DNA from 3 places in the Marinomonas mediterranea MMB-1 genome. Region 2 is predicted to be linked to each of the others. Evidence: predicted binding sites of a transcription regulator. Region 2 holds the regulator's gene; each other region holds the start of a gene.
The links. The regulator LexA, encoded in region 2, represses DNA repair genes until DNA is damaged. The targets are predictions, from matches to a motif close to TACTGTNTANNTANACAGTA.
Positions count from the first base shown of each region.

Region 1 (3,285 bases), 2.2 Mb from region 2:
AACCGTGCAATATGCTCTGATTTTGCTTTTGCAGTGTGCCTTGATAGTTGTGTCGCTGCATCGAAACAGGTCTTGCGACTTGTGAGCGCAGGCGCACTTCTTCAATACACTCTTGTGGGATTTCACGAATAAAACGAGAAGGACTATTGAAAGATTCACTGCCATGCAATCGACGCGATTCCGCATAGGTAATATAGAGCTTCTCCATGGCCCGCGTAATACCAACATAACAAAGGCGACGCTCCTCTTCGAGGCGTCCAGGTTCCTCAAACGACATTTTGGAAGGGAACAAATTCTCTTCCACGCCAGTTAAAAAGACCAATGGAAATTCCAAGCCCTTCGCCGAGTGCAGCGTCATCAACTGAACCGAATCCTGATACTCATCCGCCTGAGCTTCACCCGCATCCAATACCGCTTGGTCCAAGAATGCCATCATTGGCGAGCTAAACTCTTCGTCATCTTCTGACCACGAGAAACCACTTGCGGCGCTGACTAACTCTTTCAAGTTCTCAATACGGGCTTCGCCTTTTTCACCCTTCTCCTTCTCATGATGAGGAATCAAACCCGCTTCTTGAATGATGTGTTCAAAGACATCACCCAAACCTAGATCAGGTTGGATTAACGTATTCCCCATACCATCAATAATCTGTAAGAAGTTCTTAATCGCATTGGAAGCGCGAGCAGGCATCACACCATGCTGCACGATATGCTCTGCGGCCTGCCACATAGAGCAACCTTGATCTCGAGCGATCTCTCGCAAGGTACCAATACTGCGTTCGCCAATGCCACGCGGTGGTACGTTAATTACACGCTCCATTGCGCCGTCGTCATTCGGGTCAACTGCCAACCGAGCATACGCCAATGCGTTTTTGATCTCTAAACGATCATAGAATCTGTGCCCACCATAAATTCTATAAGGCAACTGTTCCCTAACGAGGCATTCTTCGATCACACGAGATTGAGCGTTAGAACGATATAAAATCGCCATGTCTTTTAACGCGGTTCCGTCGTCGCGCCACTTTTTAATAATCTCTAATATAAAGCGCGCTTCGTCTTGCTCATTAAACCCAGCATAAAGGGAAATCGGGTCGCCATCGCCGCTGTCTGTCCAAAGCTCTTTACCTAAGCGATCATCATTGTTCTGAATCAGCCCGTTGGCGGCTTTTAGAATTTGCCCAGTTGAACGATAGTTTTGTTCAAGACGAATCGTCGCCACGTCATTAAAGTGTTTTGAGAAGTTTTGGATATTCTCAATTTTTGCGCCACGCCAACCATAGATTGACTGGTCATCATCACCCACTGCGGTGATCGTGCCAGTATCACCAACCATCACACGAAGCCACGCATACTGAATGGTGTTGGTGTCCTGAAACTCGTCCACCAGCACATGCACAAAGCGTTGTTGGTAATGCTTTAATAAAGCCGGATTTGTCAGCATTAATTCATGCGCTCGTAACAATAACTCACCAAAATCCAGTAAGCCGTTGCGTTCACACGCTTCTTCGTAGTGGTAATAAAGCTCTCGCATCCCTTTTGAAAATGGATCATGCGAGTCGGGAACATGAGCAGCACGTCGACCTTCGTCTTTTTGGCCGTTAATAAACCAAGCCACTTGCTTAGGCGGCCAACGCGTATCATCGATATTAAACTCTCGCATGATACGTTTAACGAGACGAAGCTGATCATCGCTGTCCATGATTTGGAAGTTTTCCTTCAACCCTGCATCGCGCCAATGCGCTCTAAGCAGGCGATGGGCCAAACCATGGAAGGTTCCCACCCACATACCTTGAGGTGGTAATCCAACAAGCTGCTCGATACGCCCTTGCATCTCTCGCGCCGCTTTGTTGGTGAAGGTAACGGCCATAAGGCTATAAGGTGATAGCTCATAGGCATGCATTAGCCACGCTATACGATGAACCAGTACGCGAGTTTTACCGGAACCAGCGCCAGCCAGTACCAAACTGTTTTGAAGTGGCGCGGCAACGGCCTCACGCTGTTTGTCGTTTAGGGCATCGAGAATAAAAGAAACGTCCATTGAGCTCCGCCATTTTTAAAATTAAGCCACAAAATGGTTGATTTTTGATCAATTTTGCGGTTTTTATATACAGGTAGTCTTGCTTTCTATCTATTTTGACTTTTTTCAACGGCTGATGACAGTGATTCGTCATATCTGTCATCAAAAGAGTCTGAGAGGTATTACTCATGACGTCTATGGAAGTAGCTGAAATCAAAACTGAATTGCTTCATGCATCCATCAGTTTAAAAAAAGAAGAAAACGAACGAACCCAAAAAGAGGATAGCGACAGAATGCTTAAAGCACGACGCGCAATCGAGAATTATCGAGAGGAACAACGCTTAATACAAGCGATTTCCGACGGTTGGGACGACTGATATATAACGTCTCCTAACACTCATTTTTACAGCCTATTTTAAATAGGACTGTCTTCTGCTGGCCTCTTACTTTTATAGACGCCGGTTCAGGGTTTGCTACCCCCTATTTTTTGTCCAAAATGCTTTCGAATTAGTGCTTTCACCCTCATTTTAGTTACAAAAGCCCCCTGCACTAAGTCGCGAGCGAAGCCAAGACGAGGCAAAAATAGACGAAAAAGCGAAGTTTATACGTTACAAATGAGCATTTTGAGTCTCTTTTTAACATGGTATTGGAAAGCGCAATAATCGTGCAACGATCTCTACAAAAAGATAATCGACTTATTGATCTATTCCCTAGAAGCCGAATAGCGTTTCAAGTACCATTACATCTAAATTTTTTAATCATCAACCCACAAAAACAAAAACAATTATAACCCTATCGGGGAGTCACCATGTTTGAACACATCCAAGCTGCTCCAGCTGACCCTATTCTTGGTTTAAGCGACACGTTTCGTAAGGACACAAACCCTAATAAAATCAATTTAGGCGTTGGCGTTTATAAAGACGAACAAGGCGCTACACCGATCCTTAAATCGGTAAAACAGGCAGAAGAACGCCTTGTTATCGATGAAAACACCAAAAGCTACCTTAGCATTGAAGGTGAGGAAGCTTACCGCGCTGCGGTAAAAGCCCTGCTTTTTGGTCAAGATCATGCTGTGATTTCTAAAAATCGCGCTCATACCGCCCATACACCTGGCGGTACTGGTGCATTGCGCGTAGCAGCTGAGTTCATCAAAAAGCATCTTCCCGAAGCAACAATCTGGGTCAGCAACCCAACATGGGCGAACCATCAGGCCGTCTTTCAATCTGTTGGCCTTGAAGTCGGCAGCTACGCCTATTACGACGCAAACGCGA
Region 1 is NC_015276.1:4,640,559-4,643,843, forward strand. It holds gene uvrD (DNA helicase II) at 1-2,035, opposite strand, end outside; gene MARME_RS21000 (PA3496 family putative envelope integrity protein) at 2,203-2,391, shown strand; gene MARME_RS21005 (amino acid aminotransferase) at 2,823-3,285, shown strand, end outside.
Region 1: uvrD (DNA helicase II) is a predicted target of LexA. The motif match lies at 2,091-2,110, and genes of this name have one in related genera.

Region 2 (3,285 bases):
AAATGGTAAATGGGTTGTTGAAGAAGGCAAGAAAAAGAAATGAGCCCTCTTAACCCAGCAAGCCTAACGAATCAGCGATTAGACAGCGCACGACGACTTATCAGTGAGATTAAGTCGTCTGACGGAGATTGGTTCACCCAAGGTCACGAACCGACCGTAACTTTTCTTCTTCGTAGTGCGTTGAATGGTTTGCTTCAAGAGGTCAAGATAGCCTATGGTTTAACGGCTGATTTGACAGTAGAACAACTTATTACAAATGCGACGGATAATGAACTCACAGTGCCTGTACTTAGTGAGCTAAAGCTTTTGAGCGCCGACTCAAATTCTTGGTTTAGCATGTTGCTTGCGTCTTTCGATACGTATTTCGAATGCAGGCCTAACCCGATTAGCAGTCAATTAAGTGATGTTCAAATGATAGGAGCGTCAGCAAGCGACCTCGGCGGATCAGTCAAATCCTATTTGGATTCTTTGGTTGAGTTGGTGTTGAGATTTAGAGAAGAATCCTCAGAGTATTAAAGAATGAAAGACGCTTACCTCGAAATAGTCGAGTTAGATAATGGTGATATTGTGCTTCGTCCGGTGGCTGAAGATGATTCAGATGCCCCGGAAAAGCCTCTTGCTGTATTGCAAATTCCAGAAGACACACGCTCATTGTTAAAAGATCGCTACTTTGAGTTGGCAAAACGCATGTTTCATGCGGGTATTGATTATGTCTATTCTGATGATTTCTCAGATCAAATGGATATGGATATGGATATGGCGGAAGACATGGATATGATGCCTAAGGTTTTGCACTAGTTAAGGCCTTTCTCTGTAAAAACAGGGTGAAAGGTTTTCGCTCTATCGCCAAATAAAAAAAGCAACGCTTAAATAAATGAGCGTTGCTTTTAAGTTTTAGAGCCATTGGCTTTTTAGATATTCTAAGTGCTTTGCTTTCGGTTAGGAGGTAATGTCGTTTACAGTCGCTATACGAAAGCTTAAAAGTCTACTTAGGTGCCTTAACTAGATGCCTTGACGAATAACGCCGACAGATAAGCCTTCGATGGCAAATTCTTCGCTCTCAAGATCCACTAGAATATCATCGAACTCGGTGTTTTCGGCAATAAGTCTTACCTTACTGCCTTTCTTTTCAAATCGTTTTACCGTCACTTCTTCGCCAATTCGAGCGACGACAATTTGACCATTTCGAACGGCGTGGGTTTTATGGACAGCAAGCAAATCGCCATCCATAATGCCAACGTCTTTCATGCTCATACCGCTGACGGATAGTAGGTAGTCTGCTTTAGGTGAAAACATGCTGGGGGGGACGGAAATGTGGGTCGCGACGTTTTCTTGCGCTAGAATAGGGGCGCCTGCGGCGACCTTACCGACAACGGGTAGGCCCAGGTCAGAATCGTTTGCGCCTGCTGGCGTTTCGTTTATAAGGCGAATACCACGCGAAGCACCGGACAACATTTCAATGGCACCTTTTTTAGAAAGTGCTTTTAAGTGTTCTTCTGCGGCATTAGGTGAGCGAAAACCCAATCGAGCGGCAATTTCTGCACGAGTGGGAGGGAAGCCGGTTTCGCTAATGTGTTGGCGAATCGTTTCCAATACGTCAGACTGTCTTTTGGTTAATTTAATCATAATTCATCTGTTTGTTTGTACAGTTACTGTTATTATATACAGTCTATTTAAAAATACTCAACAAGATTAATGCTTTCCGACAAAATAAAGAACGAAATTCAGTCTGCGTATCGTGCGTCCCTTGAATCTAAAGGTCATAAACCTCGGGTAGGGCAGCGCCAAATGATTGCGACCATTGCTCGAACCTTAGGTGGGATAAAGCAAGGCACTGAAGGCGAACGCCTCGGTGAAAAGCATGTCGCGGTAGTAGAGGCCGGTACTGGTACAGGTAAGACGTTGTCTTATTGTCTGTCGGCTATTCCAATTGCAAAAGCGAAAGGGGTAAAGCTCGTCATTTCGACAGCAACCGTAGCGCTTCAAGAGCAAATCCTATTTAAAGAGCTGCCCGACTTGCTCGAACATACAGAGGTTGCTTTTCGATATACGTTGGCAAAAGGTCGCGGGCGGTATCTTTGTTTAAATAAGCTCGAAGACTTCATGGGCAGTGAAGAACTTGCGACGGACGATATGTTTGCGGGGTTGCTTGAGCAGCATTTACAAACGGATGATGTGAATACCGCCTTATACCAAAAAATGGACGAAGCGCTTAAAAATAGCGATTGGGATGGTGATAAAGATAACTGGGAAGGTATCTTGAGAGATCAAGATTGGCGGCGACTCACGACCGACCACCAGCAATGTACCAATCGAAATTGCGCTAACTTTTCGGCGTGCCCATTTTTCAAAGCAAGAGCTGAAATAGAGACAGCCGATGTTATTGTCGCAAACCACGATCTTGTTCTAGCGGATTTATCGCTGGGTGGCGGTGCTATCTTGACCCCACCTGATGAAACCATTTATGTCTTCGACGAAGGCCACCACTTGCCAGATAAAGCAATTGGGCACTTTAGGCACGAAATTAGATTGCAGGGCAGTATTAGTTGGCTGCGTCAACTGGAAAAAAATCTACTGACGCTCAAGCAAGAGCTGACTCAAGAAGTGAGTCTAACGGGGCAATTGTTAATGAAAATCCCCCAGCAAATACAAACCGTTGTTAATTTTATTCAGTATGTGCAACAAGGGTTAGCCCCTTACATACAGCAACTTGGGCTTGATTTAGAGAACAATCAACACCGTTTCGAATTTGGTGTCGTCCCCGAAGAGTTGCGACAGTTAGCTTATAGCTTGTCTACCTCTTACCAAAAACTGTTTGGCCAAATTGAAAGCATTCAAGATGAATGTAAAAAAGTAAAACAAAACGAAGGTATGGGGGTTACCCAAGAAACTGCCGAAAATTGGCAGCCAATCTTAGGTGTCATCTTAGGGCGTTTAGAGCAAGCCGTTGAGTTGTGGCGTTTGTATTCTCATCAGGATGATCTCAATTACCCTCCGAATGCTCGATGGCTCGAAGTGGTTGGTCAAGGTTTAGAGCAAGATATTGAGCTTGGCGCTTCGCCAATATTGGCGGCTCACACATTAAGAATGCAACTCTGGGATAAGTGCTTTGGCGCTGTCGTTACGTCTGCCACCTTGACTGCGCTCAATCAGTTTAATCGATTTAATATGCGTTCCGGTGTGCCGAGAGAATCAGAATATCTGCGTGTTCTTAGCCCGTTTGACTTTGCCAACAAGGCAGAACTGATTGTACCCGACTTCGTTAGTGAGCCGAATAAGGCCGAT
Region 2 is NC_015276.1:2,469,565-2,472,849, reverse strand. It holds gene topA (type I DNA topoisomerase) at 1-43, shown strand, start outside; gene MARME_RS11295 (DUF6586 family protein) at 40-516, shown strand; gene MARME_RS11290 (hypothetical protein) at 520-798, shown strand; gene lexA (transcriptional repressor LexA) at 1,003-1,626, opposite strand; gene dinG (ATP-dependent DNA helicase DinG) at 1,696-3,285, shown strand, end outside.

Region 3 (3,285 bases), 1.8 Mb from region 2:
TTATCATTCAGTTTTTTAAACCAATCAATATCAATCATGATGAAAGATGCGGGAACAAACTGACGCTTAAGTCGCTCTATTAAATCATTCAAATCATCAAAAGCTGCTCTCCGATTACGCAACCTTGTTAGAGGATCGATTCTGGTTAACTTAGTTAACTTTTGTGTTTCCTCTTCTAATTGATCTCTAACCAACAAAAGCTCTTGATATAATTTATCGCGAGCAACCGCAGTATAAATTGACCAATATATACTTGAGCCAACTAATTTAATATTAGCCACCGCAGGGACTTTTTCACCCGCTTTAGCTATCAAAGACAATTGGACTTCTTGACACTCTCCAAGGCTAATAACAGTTGGCCTAATGTAGCTTTCAAAAAATATAGAGCTCGCCTTTGAAATAATATCGAACAAGTTGAACTTTAAGGCCTCATTCATCTCTATCCCCAAGCAAACACTTGCAGAACTATTGATATATTGAAGGTTATTAGTTTCAAAGTCCGTGACTACTAACAAGCATGAAAAAGAGTCAAGGCTCGGCTCTATCATCTCTCTATGAACTTCTCTATTTTTTGATATACAGCTTGAGGCTCAGTCATATGCAGGCAATGTCCAAACGCATCGATAACTTCAAGCGTGGAATTAGCAATTTTTTTATGCATGTAGTTACCCACCTCAACCGAAGCTAAATTATCATTTTTACTCTGTAGTATTAATGTGGGCAAGTTCAGCTTGGCTATTGCACTTCGGTCATCAGAGAAGAAGGTAGCCTTGGCGAAAGGTTTTGCATAACGAGGATCAGTAGAACAAAAGCTATCTTGAAGCTCTTGAATAAGTTCCGTTTTATTCGTTTGCCCCATCACTAAAGGAGCCAAATAGCTTGCCCAACCTATGTAGTTTTTGTCCATCAAGTTGATTAGTTCCTCTAAATCCTCTTTTTCGAATCCACCATAGTAGTTTGGCGGAACGTTAAGAAAACAAGGCGATGGACAAACCATAATCATCTTCTCAAAAAGATGTGGTGACCTAATTGCAGCTAACGTTCCGATAATACTACTTACGGAATGACCGACAAATTGCACGTTTTCAAGGTTCAACTCTTCACAGATTTCAACAACATCCAAAGCATAACCGTCGAGAGTCTGATACCTATGTTTATCAAAAGCAGAAACATCCGAAAGCCCACATCCCACATAATCGAATAAAACAATTTTGTAACAATCCTCTAACATCGGCTGCAAAAAACGCCACATATTTTGATCACAACCAAAGCCGTGAGCCAACATAAGCGTCTTTTCGCCGTCGCCTATAATTTTTACGTTGTTACGCTTAACAATATTCATTAGTTTGGGTAACTCTCCGCTAGCAATGTATAGATATAAATGACGCACGCTTATTAATAAATAACACCTCAATAAGAGTGAGCCGTAGATTTCGTCAATTACGGACAAATCTGATTAGATACAAGAGCAAGTTGCCCTCAAGCTTCAAATTCTCATCCCATCCAGCACACTGCCTTTACCCAAAAGCGAGCGAGTAGAGAAACAAACGAGAGCATTAAAACCATAGCAGATTGAAGCATTAAATGAACGCTTCTTTTCAGCATGAAACCCTCGCCACCTTGAAACGAAACAATGTTTGATAAACTTTCATTTTCTATAGAAGAAAAACTCAACATTAGACTTGGCACCAGACAGCAAAATACTGTATAAATAAACAGTTATTTTAATTGGGCTGGTAGCGATATGTCATCCGATTTAAAAACCTTCATTAAAGGCCGAGGCTCAAACAGCAACATCACAGGTCGCTTTGAGAAGACACAGTCTCATTTGGAAGACGAGTACGCCTATGAAGCCACATATGAAGCGCAAATTCATACAGAAGTACGATACGAACAAGCCAAAAGCTTAATTACGTCGAACACCTCGCCTGATGTGCCTTTTAGGTTGTCCGTTAACCCCTATCGAGGTTGCGAGCATGGTTGTATTTATTGTTTTGCACGTCCTTCCCATGCCTATATCGATTTGTCTCCAGGCTTGGATTTCGAGACTAAACTAACCGCAAAAATAAACGCACCAAATGTCTTCGAGCGAGAGCTTTGTAATATCCGCTATCAATGTCAGCCCATTGCATTGGGCATTAACACCGACGCCTATCAGCCTATCGAAAAGCAGCTTAACATTACTCGATCTTTGCTGGAAATTGCCTACCAATACAAACAACCCATATCACTAATTACTAAAAGCGCTTTAATTACGAGGGACTTGTCATTATTAGAAAAAATGGCGGCTGAAAACTTGGTGCAGGTTGCAATCAGCATTACCACTCTAGACAACGACCTAAAACGAATACTCGAACCCAGAACGGCATCTGGTCATACTCGTCTAAACCTAGTCAAAGCGCTTTCAGAGCGCCGAATTCCAACCACAGTACTTGCCGCACCCGTCATCCCTTTCGTTAACGACCACGAGCTCGAATCCATTGTTCATCAAAGCGCTGAGGCTGGCGCACAGAGTGCGCACTATATAATGTTGAGATTACCTCATGAAGTCGCTCCGCTTTTCACAGACTGGCTGCATACTCACTTACCAGACCGAGCTGAGCACGTTCTCAGCCGTATAAAAGACATGCGTGGAGGTCAGCTTTATGACAGTCAATTTGGTAAACGCATGACAGGTGAAGGAATCTATGCGGACTTAATACGACAACGATTTCACCTCGCAATAAAGAAAACAGGGCTCTCAGGCGAACGAATGTTACCGTTGGATTGTTCCTTGTTTCGTATTCCGCCAAAGAGTGGGGATCAACTCTCATTAATCTAAACGAGCTTTGATCTAATGCAAAATAGATAATCTAATGTATAACAATGTATTCACCATTAATCTCGAACCTCTAAAAGGATAAATAAAATGGGAACGTTTACCGGAGAAGACAACAAACAACGCTGCTCTTGGTGCTCTGCCACAGAGCAATACACCCAATATCACGACAAGGAATGGGGCTTTCCCGTCGATGATGATCGAAGGTTATTTGAAAAACTGTGTCTTGAGAGCTTTCAATCTGGATTAAGCTGGCGCACGATTCTCGAAAAGCGAGACAATTTCCGCAATGCCTTTGATAATTTTGAAATAGAGAAGATGGCGAACTACACAGAAAAAGATGTCGAACGACTTGTTCAAGATGCAGGCATCATTCGACACAAAGGCAAGATCACCGCCGTCATTAACAATGCTCAACGCGCCAAAGAACTGATCAAAAAAGAAGGCTCACTTGCCACTTATTTTTG
Region 3 is NC_015276.1:4,220,594-4,223,878, forward strand. It holds gene MARME_RS19225 (GGDEF domain-containing protein) at 1-437, opposite strand, end outside; gene MARME_RS19230 (alpha/beta fold hydrolase) at 545-1,342, opposite strand; gene MARME_RS19240 (PA0069 family radical SAM protein) at 1,745-2,821, shown strand; gene MARME_RS19245 (DNA-3-methyladenine glycosylase I) at 2,909-3,285, shown strand, end outside.
Region 3: MARME_RS19240 (PA0069 family radical SAM protein) is a predicted target of LexA. The motif match lies at 1,702-1,721, and genes of this name have one in related genera.